Linked DNA regions of Teredinibacter purpureus. The protein of the gene in region 1 binds, or shares a complex with, the protein of each later gene. Links are inferred from orthologs where the notes say so. Each region holds a gene or a part of one and is shown in the gene's direction. Other genes may lie near its edges.

Region 1 (8,226 bases):
TTTGTCCCCAGGTGGTGTAGCTGCCGCCAGACCAATCGTTTGCAATATCTAGCGCGCCAAGGTCGCTGCCGTTACCTTTCCAAGACCAGCCCATGTAACCAAAGCCGTGGTTTTGCGCTAGCTCCATGATGGCTTCATCGGCAACATCTTCGTTAAAGTGGTTGTCAGCAAATTCACCTACTACTAAGTGCAAACCGTTGTTTGCAAACGTATTCATGTAGCTCTCTACTGCGCTGCGAGTGTTGTACACTTCATACATGTGAACGCTGAAGATGGTGTTGCTTTTTGAATCGCCATCGAATACTGATTGAGCGTTATCGCGCATGGCGTTCGTCCAGTCTTGGCCCCAGTTGGGCGCATCAACCATTAAAGTATGGTTAAAACCTGCGTTTCGTAGGCGGCCAATCGCGTCTTTGTGAGCGTTCACCCAGTCGCTTGTAGAGGAGGAGTTGCCAAAAGGCTCGTTACCGATGTTCAATATTACGTAATCTTCTTGGCCAACGAGAGTGGATTTGATTGATATCCAGTAGTCGACAGCCTGCGCAAGTGACGATGTTCCAGATTCTTCGCCGTAACCCGTCGTGTCATGTATTTCTACAACAGAAATTAAGTTGTTGGCTTTCGCCAAGCTAATGAGGTTGGCTACTTCTGAAGCGGGCGTTGCAGACCACTTAACGCCGTTTGAAAGAACAACCCGAACTGAGTTGGCACCGGTGGCAGCCATGGCGGGGTATGCGGTGGCCCCTTTGTCTGCAAACCAAGCGTGTGGGTAGTTAATCCCGCGAATAATGAATGGACTTCCGTTGCCATCAGTTAAAATGTTACCGGTTACATTAAAGCCCGCAAAAACAGCGGATGAAGTGAAAATGGTAGCCACCATAGTGGCAATAAGGGAAATTCTCTTAAGATTTCGCAAAACGTATTCCTCATTATTATCTTTTTTAGAGTGTTGTTTGGCATAGGTGCGCGGTGCGTTCTATAGCCTCAAAAAACACTACGTCAGCTTGCGGCACTGGCCACAACTGTTTTTTATATTAAATGATAATCGCGCCAAATAAAACCGTTTGTGTGAACTGTGGCGGCTTATTAGGGGTTGTAAAATACAGGGTTCCTTGGGTAAGGGTATTCTGTTTCTGGTGTTTTATTGATGTATACGTGACGGTATTAGGCTTTTTCGAAGGAGATAGCGTAAAGTTTCGGTTGCTCAAAAAAGTCTTGATGCTTTTAATATTCGATGAGATTTTTTTAAAAAAAGGTCAGTTTTACGCCGGCTTGGCGAGTAAAATGTGGCAGGTCGACCGCCATAATAGTTAAATTGACGATAACTATTTGCCCTGCTTTTTCTTCAGTTTGCTCGGTTATGCGTTGTGGTTCGGTTTTTAATCGGTGTCCTTTCAATCCAGCTGAGAGTCTCATTTGTCATTATTTGCTCATTTCTTGACGGCCTTCCATGTCACTGGCCCCATTGTTGTTTTGTTGCTGGCGGGGGTTTTCTTTAAGCGTATAAACCTACTCGATACCCATTTTATAAGCGTGGCAAATAAATTGGTGTTTAATGTGTCTATGCCATGCCTTCTGTACCTCAGTGTGGTGGCTCAGCCGCTATCGCAAAGCCTTGATTTTTCGTTGATCTATTTTGCTGTTATAGCAACGCTTATTTGTGTAGTTGCGCTGTGGCTGTTGGCACCGGCTGTGGTTTCAGTATCGAAGCGGGGGGTATTTGTGCAGTGTGCGTTTCGGGGCAATATGGCTGTTGTGGGCTTGTCGTTGTGTGTAAATGCTTACGGTGAAGGTGTGTTGGCGGTCGCGGGCGTTTATTTAGCCTTTCTAACCATTCTCTATAATGTTGTGGTGGTTATTTTGCTAAGCACGCATTATTGGCGTGCTTTCCTCCATTTACTTAAAAATCCGTTGGTTATCGCCATTGTTGCAGCTCTATTCACATCTATTGCGGGGTTTCGGCCGCCGGCAGTGTTATGGGTGTCGTGCGAATATTTTGCTCAATTAACGTTGCCGCTCGCCTTGCTGTGTGTGGGCGCGAGTCTCGACTGGAAGAGTATCAGGGGGAATCAATGGGAGGTGCTGATAGCCGCCGGAATGAAACTGATTATGGTGCCGCTTGTAATTGTATTGGTTGCGATTTTAGTCGGTTTGAGGGGCGAAGCCCTAGGCATACTTTTTTTGATGATGGCGTCACCAACGGCGGCTGCGGCTTATATCATGAGTAGACAGATGACACCGCACGGACAAATGTCAGCCGAAATTATCACGCTTTCAACATTGCTTTCACCTATCACTATTACGTTGGGTCTCATTTGGCTAGGGTATTACAAGCTTATATAGACCAATGGGCCCTGTTTTTATTACTCAGAGTTCAATAATAGCTGTAGAGAGAAGGTTCGGACATTACCCCTCTGCGCAGGTATAATCGCCTTTTTTCAGCTAACGAGAGACTCATAATTCAATGAGCTATCAGGTACTCGCCCGTAAGTGGCGGCCCGCGAACTTCCGAGAAATGGTAGGGCAGGAGCATGTGCTCAAGGCTCTTATCAACGCTTTAGATCATAATCGCCTGCACCATGCGTATTTGTTTACGGGAACACGAGGTGTCGGTAAAACAACCATTGCGCGGATTTTGGCTAAATGCCTTAACTGCGGTGCTGGTGTTACGTCGACCCCTTGCGGGGAATGTAGTGCGTGTATCGAGATTAGTGAAGGCCGCTTTATCGATCTCATTGAGGTTGATGCGGCGTCTCGAACCAAGGTCGAGGATACCCGCGAGCTACTGGACAACGTTCAATATGCACCTACGCGCGGTCGTTATAAGATTTACCTCATCGATGAGGTGCACATGCTGTCTAATCACAGCTTTAACGCGTTGTTAAAAACGTTGGAAGAGCCGCCAGAGCATGTAAAATTTTTGTTGGCCACAACAGACCCTCAGAAATTGCCCGTCACAATTTTGTCTCGTTGTTTACAGTTTAACCTTAAGAATATGAGTTCCGAGCGCATTGTTGGCCACTTGCAGCACGTCTTAGCGCAAGAGGCTGTGCCTTTTGAAGAGTCTGCATTGTGGTTGTTGGCGCGTGGTGCCGATGGCAGTATGCGAGATGCACTCAGTTTAACTGACCAAGCTATTGCTTATGGTAGCGGTAAAATTGGTGAGACCGATGTTGCCGCCATGCTGGGCACCATTGACCACCAACTGATACAAAATTTAATGGCAGGCTTAATTGAGTCGGACGGCAAGAAAATTCTTGAAGCCGTGGCCAAGTTTGCCGAACACGCACCAGACTTTAATAGTGCGTTAGCCGATTTGTTAACCTTGTTACATCGAATCGCAATTGCGCAAGCCTTACCTGAAGCCTTAGATAATAGTTTTGGCGACCGCACGCAAATTCTTGATTTCGCGTCGAAGCTACCAGCGGAAGACGTACAGTTATTTTATCAAACGGCACTTATTGGTCGGCGAGATATTAATCTCGCACCCGAGCCTCGCAGTGGCTTCGAAATGACATTGCTGCGCATGCTGGCTTTTAAACCGCAAGGGGTTGTGGACGTGCCTTCCCAACCGCTGGGTTCAGCTCAGCCATCATTAGCGCCGTCAAACGCGGAGGGTCTTGCCAGCCCAAAAAAGCCATCGACTGAAACCGCAATAAAGCCGGAGCCTGTTATGCGGGTATCCGAAGCGGCGGTTTCAGGCCCTATAGCGCCAGTTAATGCTCCCGTTTCTTCGGCAGAGATAGAGAGCAACAATCCGCCGTTAATGGCCTGCCAACTAGAAAACGCTGCCATTACGGGTGTTGAGTTCGAGTCGGTACCGGCTATGCCAGCAGCTACAGCTCCCGTATTAGAGAGACCGGCCACGCCCACTAAAAAGCTATCGCCGACAGACAATCTCGCGAATATTCTTAATGAAAAGTCGGGGGTTAATCCCTCTCGAGCTGAGAGGGATAACAGCGTTGACATCAAGGCGCAGTTAAAAGCACAGGTTAAAGCTATTACGGGAAAAGAGGGTATTGTTGCGCCTAAGCCTGTGGCAATGGCTGCTGTAACAGCTGCCTCTCCGGTGTCCGCAGAACATCAGTCGGGAGTCGTGGCAGCTACAAAAAAAAGCGTTGAGAACGATAGGCCAGAAAAAATTGCACTAGAACATTTAAACCCTGTTAGTTGGGTGCATGTTTTTCGTCACCTTAGCATTCGCGGTATTTTACAAAGTACTGCAGCAAATTGTGTGTTTCTAGGTGCGGAACAATCCCACCTATTTTTTGCGCTCGATGAAAATAAAGGGAGTTTATTCGATAGCTCTCATAGTCAGCGATTGGGCGGGATGCTGAGTGATTATTTCCAGCAATCAATAAAAGTCGATATTCATCTTCAGGCGCTGCCAGAAGGGACGGAAACGCCTGCGCAATGTTTCGAACGAGAGAAAGCGGAAAACTATGCAGAGGCATTACGCTTATTAGCGAACGACCCCATTGTACAAACACTGCAACAAGAATTTGGAGCAGTATTGGACGATCAATCTGTAGTATATGACTAAACGAGGTTTAATATGAAAGGCTTGGGCGATTTAATGAAACAGGCTCAGGAAATGCAGGCAAAAATGCAGAAAATGCAGGACGATATTGCCGGTATTGAAGTAAGCGGCGAGTCTGGTGCCGGTTTGGTAAAAATAGTTATGACGGGCCGCCATGATGTCAAAGCGGTCGCCATTGATGCGAGTTTAATGACCGAAGACAAAGCGATGTTGGAAGACTTGCTCGCGGCGGCCGTTAATGATGCTGTTCGGCGTGTAGAGGCTGAGAATCAAAAAAGAATGGGTGATTTAGCGGGAGGCATGCAAATGCCTCCAGGATTTAAAATGCCGTTTTAGTCTTGGGCACGAAAGATGTAAAACGGTTCGGTGTGGCGTACACATTTAAAATGAATCGCGAACAAAACAGGCTACTGTGTAATGTTACTTTTATCGAAAGCGAGCCCCTTATAACCTATGTTTTCTCCTTTAATTGACCAGCTTATACACGCGCTTCGCATTCTTCCTGGGGTAGGCCCTAAATCTGCCCAACGAATGGCGTTGAATTTATTGGAACACAATAGAGAAGGCGCCAGTCAATTAGCCGTAGCACTTCAACAATCGATAGCGTCTGTCACACGCTGCAATCAATGTCGAACATTAACCGAACAAGCGCTGTGTAATATTTGTGCCAACACAAAGCGAAACCACAAGCTACTATGTGTTGTGGAAACGCCTGCGGATGTACTAGCGTTAGAGCAGGCTGGTATATTTTCTGGCGTATATTTTGTCTTGTTGGGAAAATTATCTCCCATAGACGGAATAGGGCCGAAAGAAATTGGTATGGATATTTTAAATAATCGATTTCAAACAGAAGAGATAGACGAACTTATTATTGCGACCAACCCCACGATTGAGGGTGAAGCCACCTCTCATTATATTGCTGAAAAAGCAAAAAAACATGGAATAAAAGTGTCGCGTATTGCTCATGGTGTACCCATTGGGGGCGAGCTAGAGTATATCGATGGCGGAACTCTTGCGCATGCGCTTTCCAGCCGAAGAGAAGTTTAAAATTTATGTCACAATCATTGTGTACCCAAGAAATTCATTGGGTTGATACAGAAAAATCTCTAAACGAACTCTGTCAACGCTGGCAAGCGAGTAACATTCTTGCTGTGGATACAGAGTTTATGCGCAGCCAAACTTACTACCCTATTGCGGGCCTTATCCAGGTGAATGATGGTAACGCCAATTATTTGATAGACCCTGTCGCCATTGCTGATTGTTCGGCTTTTGCTGCATTACTGATCAATCCTACTATCATTAAAGTGCTGCACTCGTGCTCGGAAGATCTTGAGGTGTTTCAACGGTTGCTCAATGTTGTACCTGTGAATTTATTCGATACACAAATTGCAGCGGCTTTATGTGGTTACGGTTTCTCAGTAGGGTATGGCAATCTAGTTAAGGCTATTTTAAATAAAGATTTACCTAAAACAGAAACTCGTTCGGATTGGTTGCAGCGCCCCTTAAGCGCCTCGCAAATTGAATATGCGGCTATCGATGTTGAAGATTTATTTCAGTTGGCCAAAATACTGGTATTAAAACTGAAAAACGTGGATAGGCTTTTTTGGTTGACGGAGGAATGCGAGCATATCCTGCAAACGTATCTCGAAAATCAAGATGAAAACAAATGTCATGTTCGCTTCAAGCAGGCATGGAAGCTCAACCCGCAAAAATTGGGTGTTTTAATAAAGCTTGCGGTGTGGCGTGAGCGACAAGCGAAACAGCGCGATATACCCCGTAATCGGGTCGTTAAAGAGCATTCACTCCTCGATATTGCTATGACAGCGCCGAATCATGTTGGCCAGCTACGCCGTTTTGACGGGATAGCAGAGCGGATGATACGTACCGACGGCGAGCACCTTATTCAACTTGTACAAGAGGCTATGGCTGTCGACCCTGCGGACTACCCTAAGGCAATGGATAAACCGTTAACCAACAGTGAAAACAAATGGGTTAAAGCCATGCGCGCGCGTATTGTTGCGTTAGCCGAGGAATTGGACGTAGCGCCAGAAATTTTGCTAAAAAAGCGTGATTACGAAGCGATTACTCGAGCGTTTATTCACAAAGAACCACTCGATACAGCCGAAATAGCATCACACTTAAAGTCAACTGTTGGTGGTTGGCGATACGCCATTGTGGCAGAACCTTTGGCAGATGTTATTGGTTCTATCCAGTCACTAGACGACTAAGTTGTTTAACGGTTTAACCTCAATTTTTTTGAATTGAAAACAGTTGTAATCTTATGGCAGTTATTACCAGTATTTTTAGGTCTAAAAAGAAAGAAGGCATGTATTTGTACGTGCGCAAAGGGTTTGATTTGCTGACGTTACCGGAGGCTTTGTTAAAGCAGTTTGGGCAGCCAGAACTGGCGATGACGTTATTGCTAACACCTGAGAAAAAGCTGGCCAGAGTCGATGTTCAAAAAGTTATCGAGGGTATCGAAACGCAAGACTTCTTTTTGCAGATGCCGCCTAGCAGTGTAACGTCGGAAGAATATATGCAAAAAATACCCAATTCGAAACTGGGGCAACGTTAGTGCCCATGGCTGTATCGAGGTTCTGGCAAGATAAAAGCCTTGAGCAGATGTCTCGCGAAGAATGGGAATCACTTTGTGACGGGTGTGGGCGGTGCTGTTTACATAAGCTCGAGGATGAAGACACGGATGAGCTGTACTTTACACGCGTTGCGTGTCGAAATTTAAATGAGTCTACTTGTCGCTGTATCGATTACCCTAATCGAAAAACGCTAGTACCGGAATGTTTAGTGTTAACACCGGAAGAGCCAGCTGTTTTTGACTGGCTGCCCGACACTTGTGCTTATCGCTTGTTGTCTCAGGGTAATCCCTTACCAAGTTGGCATCCACTTATTAGTGGTACAACAGAAAGTGTAGTGCTTGCAGGTATATCCGTGAAGGGTAAAGTTGTATCAGAAAACTCGGTGCACCCCGATGATATGGAAGATCATGTCATCCATTGGGTGTAGTGGGAAAGGCACATAAGGTCGTGAAAATGGTTTTTTCTACGCACTCACGAAACTTAATGTGCGCAAGCATAACTAAACGTTCAATGAAAAGAGTTCAATGAGGTTGGCATGACAGAGGTAATAGACGATTTACAGTCACGTATTGCGTACCAAGAAGATACTATTAATACGTTAAATCAGCAGGTTATAACATTGGACAAAGAGGTTCACGACCTCCAAAAACAATTACATCTGCTTTATAAAAAAGTTGATGATGTCGTTTATCAGCTAGAGCAAGGTCAAACGACGGTTGCGGCGCTGCATGATGAGCGCCCACCACACTATTGAGGGTCGCTACGTTTGCGGCTGGATCTTTCGGGCGCTGCAGAATTTTGCACTTTAACGTAACATTGACGGGACAACGTACTAGGACAATCGCCTTATGATGACTGAAACCGAATATCTTTATGCTTGGCTATATTATTTGTTGGGCGCAGGGTTATTAATCAGTTGTTGGTGGTATGCCACGCGTCGCATTCCTTGGCCAGAGGTTCGACATTTATCGCGGTTGGTCGTTGGTGTCGCAATCGTTGTACCGTGGTATACCAATACCCAGCAAGATTACTTGTCTCCGGCATTATTAATTTCCTTGCTAGAGCTCTTTTTTGAAGGTGCTTCCGCATTTT
Region 2 (6,138 bases), 1.4 Mb from region 1 along the record:
TTGGCATACTTACCGGCAATACGGGCATCGCCGAGCAACAGGCCACGCAATACCTGACACGTCTCAATAGGCTTCGCGCCCGCAATCAAGGCAAACCCACCGTTAGCGTGCTGTACCAAGTCTGGAACTCGCCCCTTCAAACACTAAACGACCAACATATTATTAGCGATCTCATCCAACTGTGTAACGGCCTCAACGCATTTGGCGACCTGCCTGTAGTGGCACCAAAGCTCAGTATTGAATCGGTTTTGGCCCGCAACCCCGACGTAATTGTAGCCAGCGGCATGGGCGAACAACGGCCCGACTGGTTAGATGAATGGCAGCAATGGCCGTCACTAAACGCCGTACAGTCGCAAAACCTATTTTTTATTCCACCGGATATTATCCAGCGCCATACCGCGAGAATTCTGGATGGAGGCGCCCAAATGTGCGAACACCTCGATAAGGCACGCCACAAACAGCCAAAATCCCCTACACCTGTCACGGAATAAGCGCGGCTTCGCACGCGCACTTCTATAACTCACCCCCTTTTTTTGTCATAATGCCGAACCATTTTTTATGAATCCCTCCTTCCCTACAGCGCAGGCCAAAAACATCCATCCATGAAAGACCTTTATCTTCCGTCTGAAATAGAACAAGCCGCCCAGCAATTCTGGGACACAAACAAAAGCTTCAACGTTACTGAAGACACCAGCAAGGAAAAATTCTATTGCTTGGCGATGTTCCCCTACCCCAGTGGCAGGCTGCACATGGGACACGTACGTAACTACACTATTTCTGACGTGATCGCGCGCTTTCAGCGTATGCAAGGGAAGAATGTTCTACACCCAATGGGCTGGGATGCATTTGGCTTACCGGCCGAAAACGCCGCCATTAAAAACAATACCGCCCCCGCCGCATGGACTTACAGCAATACGGATTACATGCGTAAGCAACTCACCGAGCTGGGGTTTGGCTTTGATTGGACACGCGAAGTAACCACCTGTAAGCCCGACTACTACCGCTGGGAACAGTGGTTCTTTACCCGCCTGTATGAAAAAGGCTTAGCCTATAAAAAAGTCTCGGCGGTTAACTGGTGCCCACACGACCAAACGGTATTGGCCAATGAACAGGTTGTTGACGGTTGCTGCTGGCGTTGCGACACCCCCGTTGAACGAAAAGAAATACCCCAGTGGTTTATTCGCATCACCGACTACGCAGAAGAGCTACTCGCCGACCTCGACAAACTGCCCAACTGGCCAGAACAAGTCAAAACCATGCAGCGCAACTGGATAGGCAAAAGCCGCGGTGTAGACATGCGTTTCGACTTAACCGAAACCGTCGCAGGGCACACGGGGTTTGAGGTTTACACCACCCGCCCCGATACACTCATGGGCGTCACCTATGTAAGCCTCGCCGCAGAACACCCAATCGCTCTCGCGCAAGCCGAGAACAACCCCGCACTCGCCGAATTTATTCAAGCCTGTAAGGTTCAATCCGTTGCCGAAGCCGACATGGCTAGCATGGAAAAGAAAGGCATCGATACCGGCCTTAAAGCCCTTCATCCCATTACCGGCAAAGAAGTGTCCGTTTGGGTGGGTAATTATGTATTGATGGATTACGGCTCTGGTGCCGTAATGGCAGTACCTGCACACGACCAACGCGATTGGGAATTTGCACAAAAGTACAACATTGGCATCAACCAGGTTATCGCGCCCACCAGCGGTGAAGCCGTCGATTTGGCCACTGCGGCTTACACTGAAAAGGGTATATTAGTCAATTCCGGCGAATACGACGGTTTAGATTTTAACGCCGCATTCGAAGCGATTTCACAAACGTTAATCGCCGCCGACAAAGGCCGCGTGACCACCAATTACCGTTTGCGCGACTGGGGTGTCTCTCGTCAGCGTTATTGGGGTACACCTATCCCCATTTTTAACTTGCCCGACGGTGGCGAGATTCCGGTGCCCGCCGACCGACTTCCCATGTTATTGCCAGAAAACGTGGTAATGGACGGCGTACAATCTCCCATCAAGGCCGACCTCGAATGGAAAAAAGACGAGCTTAACGGCCAAGCGGTAGAGCGCGAAACCGACACCTTCGATACATTCATGGAAAGCTCATGGTATTACGCCCGTTACGCCGCACCCAGTGAAAGCGGTATGCTCGACCCCGAAAAAGCAGCCTACTGGCTACCGGTCGATCAATACGTAGGCGGCATTGAGCACGCAATTTTGCACCTGCTTTACGCACGCTTTTATCACAAACTGATGCGCGACGAAGGCTTAGTGAGCTGCGACGAACCGTTTGAACGTTTGCTTTGCCAAGGTATGGTCTTAAAAGACGGCACTAAAATGTCCAAATCAAAGGGCAATACCGTCGACCCCGAAGCGCTGATACAACAATACGGCGCCGACACTGTTCGCCTGTTTTCCATGTTTGCGGCCCCACCCGAACAAAGCTTGGAATGGACTGAAACCGGAGTAGAAGGTGCCTTTCGCTTTCTGAAAAAACTATGGAAAGCCGTCGCAGCCCATAAGCTAGCCGGTAGCCCCGGCACACTCGAAGCCTCGGCACTCGATGATAAGCAACAAGATTTACGCCGGAAAACTCACGAAACTATCCAAAAGGTTTCCGACGACTTTGGTCGTCGCCAAACCTTTAACACCGCCATTGCGGCCGTTATGGAATTGTTGAACGAGTTAAGCCGACACGCCGATCGCAGTACGCCGCTCGGCCTCGCCGTGGAACGCGAAGCATTAGAAGCCGCTACACTGGTACTCGCACCTATCGTGCCTCATATTTGCCACTCGCTATGGCAAGCACTCGGGCATGAAGAGGCCATTATCAACTACCCTTGGCCCAGTGTTGATGAAGCCGCGCTTGTGCGTAGTTCTATCACCATAGTGGCGCAAGTCAACGGCAAAGTTCGCTCTAAACTCGAAGTACCCGCCGACGCCGATAAAGCCACATTGGAAAAATTAGCACTCGCCAATGAAAACGTTATTCGCTTTATCGACGGCAACACCGTTCGTAAAGTGATTGTGGTACCGGGGAAATTAGTCAATATTGTGGCTAACTAACCTCAACCCTCAAACCCTAGAACGCCGTCCAATGACTGAGAGTGACCGCCAATTATGCACCGCCATTTTATAACCCGGCTGGCCCTAATGGGCCTGATTTTATTGCTAGCCTCCTGCGGCTGGCAATTACGCGGTGCGAACTCTTCGCTTGCCGATGCGCGCTCTGGGCCACTCCCACCGCAACTCAACGTTGTGGTGCAATCCAGAAACAGTAAAATTGCACCGGTGCTAACGCGCATACTGCGCAACAATAACGTCGAACAAATTCGTACGGCCCCCATGACACTGGTGATCGAAGACGAACAACTCGATAAGCGCCCGCTATCCGTTACCGATACCGGCGTAACCGCGCAATACCAATTAACCTTAACGTTGCGCTATCACTACCAAACCAGCAGTGGCAGCGAAGGTGGCGATATCCGAATGGCCTCCAAGAAAGCTATTAGCTGGCGTAGCTACGATTTCGACCCTTCTCTTATCGTCGCGAAAAACCAAGAAGAACAAGCCCTGCTTGTTGAAATGCGCGAAGAACTCGCTTATCGCATTTTAGATGCGCGCCTTGAGTAAAATAGATTGTTTTCAATGTTGAATGAATGTTCTTTTTTTTAAATTCCACCGGCCGTTCACCCGCTTTACCGCGTTGTTATACGACTAAAGAGTTAACATTTTATGGCGAAAATTAGAGCGGAACAACTCGCTGCCGCCGTTAAAAAAAACTTAGCGCCCGTGTATTTTATAACCGGTGACGAACCCCTCATAGTACAAGAGTGCTGTGACACTATTCGCCAAGCCGCGCGCGAACAAGGGTTTAGCGAACGCGAACTACACCATACCGATACCCACTTTAGTTGGGACGAACTCTACAACAGCGCCAACGCACTCTCGCTATTTGCCGACAAAAAAATAATCGAAATTCGCATCCATAATGGCAAGCCCGCCGACGCCGGCAGCAAAGCCATTGTAGAATATTGCTCGTCGCCGAACGACGATACCCTGCTGCTTCTGGTCAGCCCCAAAATAGACAGTCGAAGTCAAAAAAGTAAATGGTTTACGGCCATCGAAAAAGTGGGCGCCACCGTACAAGTCTGGCCCATTGGCATACCGCAAATGCCTCGCTGGGTAGACCAACGCTTAAAGGCCGCTGGCTTGCACGCCGACAGCGAAGCCATTGATATTCTCTGTGCAAGGACAGAAGGAAACTTACTCGCCGCCGTTCAAGAAATAGAAAAACTTAAACTCGCCGCCGAAGACAATTTTATTGATGCACAGCTAATGACCGCCGCTGTCATGGATTCGGCCCGCTACGATATTTTTGGATTAGTCGACAAAGCCATTTATGGTGACAGCCGCTCTGCGGCTACTAGCTTGCAAGGGTTGCGCTCAGAAGGCACCGAGCCCCTAACGCTGCTTTGGGCGTTAACACGTGAAATACGCAGCTTAAACAATATTAAAGAAGCAATGGATACCGGCGAAAGTTTCGATGCCGCTGCCCGAAAAAATGGTGTCTGGGAAAAACGTAAACCGCTGTTTAAAGCGGCGCTTAAGCGAATAAAACCGAGACAACTACAAGATTTAATTCGTAAAGCCGCGCTAGCCGATAGGGTCACTAAGGGCGTTGGCACAGGTAATGTGTGGAACATTCTACTCGACCTCACTCTAGGGCTGGCCGGTATGCCTGTACTCACCGCGAAAACTCAACGGCTAGAGTTTCGCAGTTAAAAACTTCATCGCCCAGCCATAGCAGAGCTACACTCAATATAGGTCACTCTTATAAAACGCGATAATTAACTGTACAGCATCACTATATTGGCGCCCGCAAATGCAATTTACTCGGCTTAAATTAAGCATCATAGGCATTAGTGTGTTACTACTTATGGCCTGCAGTAAAACCCCCGATTTTGTGCCTATCGACGAAACAACCCAAAAGGGCTTCGTTGTACTTAACGGCTATTTAAAACGGCGCGGGCTACATCCCACAAAAACCCACATAGATGTCCAAATACAAAAAAACGGTATGCTATTTCGTTGGAAAACCCAAGAATATACCCGCTTTTATCTCGTTACTGAAAAAGATAAGGCGTGGTCGATACAAGAAGATAAACGCAATCCATCAACTCCCTAAATTTTTCTCTACAATATGTGTCGGAATCCCATCGATGGTGTTCTGATTTTTATTCTCCCAATAGCGGTTAATGCCGTCTTCGCCCTGCTGAGTGGCCCAATTCGTCAGCAACTCTCGATCGCTATCATAGGAAAGGTACGGCACTGCCATCCCACACGATGTTTGAACCATCTCAACTGTAAAATCAAAAATTTGCCGAGCGCCCACGGTGGGGTTAAATAAAGCAGAAAGTGCGGGCCATTGTTCATCTGTATGGTGTATGACGTTTGCCGTACCGTATAAACGTAAAATAAGCGGTTTTCCTTCGAAGGCTGCAAACATAATGGTCATTCTGGGGTTTATTTGCACATGCGCAGAAGTCTCGTTACCACTCCCCGTAACGTTCAGCCACACCACTCGGTTAGGCCCCAGTACCCGCAACGAATCCATGCCTTTAGGCGAAATGTTCACGCGACTATCGTCAGTGGCCGTACCCACGAAAAAAAGTTTTTGTTCCGCAATAAAAGCACTAAGTTTTTCTGAAAGAGAATCGAATTGCTTGCCCATCGTGTTAATCCTTTTTGAATGGCCAATAGGGTAGCCCGTTATTATGCCGTGCAAACCATTCTATTAACACTGCGCCTATTCGGCGTTACGCCCATAACCGATACGCAAAAAAGCCATAACACGCTAAGTAGGTCGCAATCCAAACATGGGTACACGCCATTACCGCGACATACCAATACTCTTGCCACTCGCTCGCTATTTTTCTAATACGTGCCACATATACAAACCCAACAATGGCCGCTAAGGGGTACAACACACTAACGATAAAAATGGCCCAACTAATAATCGACGATTCCATGAGGCGTTTAATATCAAGCCCACTGAACAGTATAAACACCGGTAATATTAGCAGTAGGCTACTTAATAGCGTTGGCAATAAACGCAACCTTAGCGCAATAGGCTCTGGCT

Evidence for each region. Proteins that work in one complex are often made in the same cells at the same time.
Region 2: the proteins of dnaX (region 1) and holA are in contact, whole or in part, in a cryo-EM structure (PDB 8GIZ), measured with the Escherichia coli proteins. The link is inferred for Teredinibacter purpureus from one-to-one orthologs.

What each region holds. Positions count from the first base shown.
Region 1 is NZ_CP060092.1:2,789,498-2,797,723, forward strand. What follows is about bases 2,007-5,003. They hold dnaX (DNA polymerase III subunit gamma/tau), read left to right. Parts: upstream 2,007-2,464; coding sequence 2,465-4,543; downstream 4,544-5,003. Other genes in these bases: H5647_RS12280 (AEC family transporter), read left to right, coding at 2,007-2,343; H5647_RS12290 (YbaB/EbfC family nucleoid-associated protein), read left to right, coding at 4,556-4,876; recR (recombination mediator RecR), read left to right, coding at 4,994-5,003. In the rest of the region: H5647_RS12270 (cellulase family glycosylhydrolase), read right to left, coding at 1-916; H5647_RS12275 (hypothetical protein), read right to left, coding at 1,246-1,416; more of H5647_RS12280, read left to right, coding at 1,417-2,006; more of recR, read left to right, coding at 5,004-5,587; rnd (ribonuclease D), read left to right, coding at 5,593-6,768; H5647_RS12305 (YcgL domain-containing protein), read left to right, coding at 6,822-7,115; H5647_RS12310 (YcgN family cysteine cluster protein), read left to right, coding at 7,121-7,561; H5647_RS12315 (SlyX family protein), read left to right, coding at 7,670-7,888; H5647_RS12320 (hypothetical protein), read left to right, coding at 7,983-8,226. UniProt on the Escherichia coli protein: Part of the beta sliding clamp loading complex, which hydrolyzes ATP to load the beta clamp onto primed DNA to form the DNA replication pre-initiation complex.
Region 2 is NZ_CP060092.1:1,385,935-1,392,072, reverse strand. What follows is about bases 2,936-5,756. They hold holA (DNA polymerase III subunit delta), read left to right. Parts: upstream 2,936-3,731; coding sequence 3,732-4,781; downstream 4,782-5,756. Other genes in these bases: H5647_RS06130 (pyridoxamine 5'-phosphate oxidase family protein), read right to left, coding at 5,173-5,730; H5647_RS06135 (hypothetical protein), read left to right, coding at 4,882-5,184; H5647_RS06145 (LPS-assembly lipoprotein LptE), read left to right, coding at 3,150-3,629; leuS (leucine--tRNA ligase), read left to right, coding at 2,936-3,062. In the rest of the region: H5647_RS06155 (cobalamin-binding protein), read left to right, coding at 1-491; more of leuS, read left to right, coding at 603-2,935; H5647_RS06125 (serine hydrolase domain-containing protein), read right to left, coding at 5,816-6,138. UniProt on the Escherichia coli protein: Part of the beta sliding clamp loading complex, which hydrolyzes ATP to load the beta clamp onto primed DNA to form the DNA replication pre-initiation complex.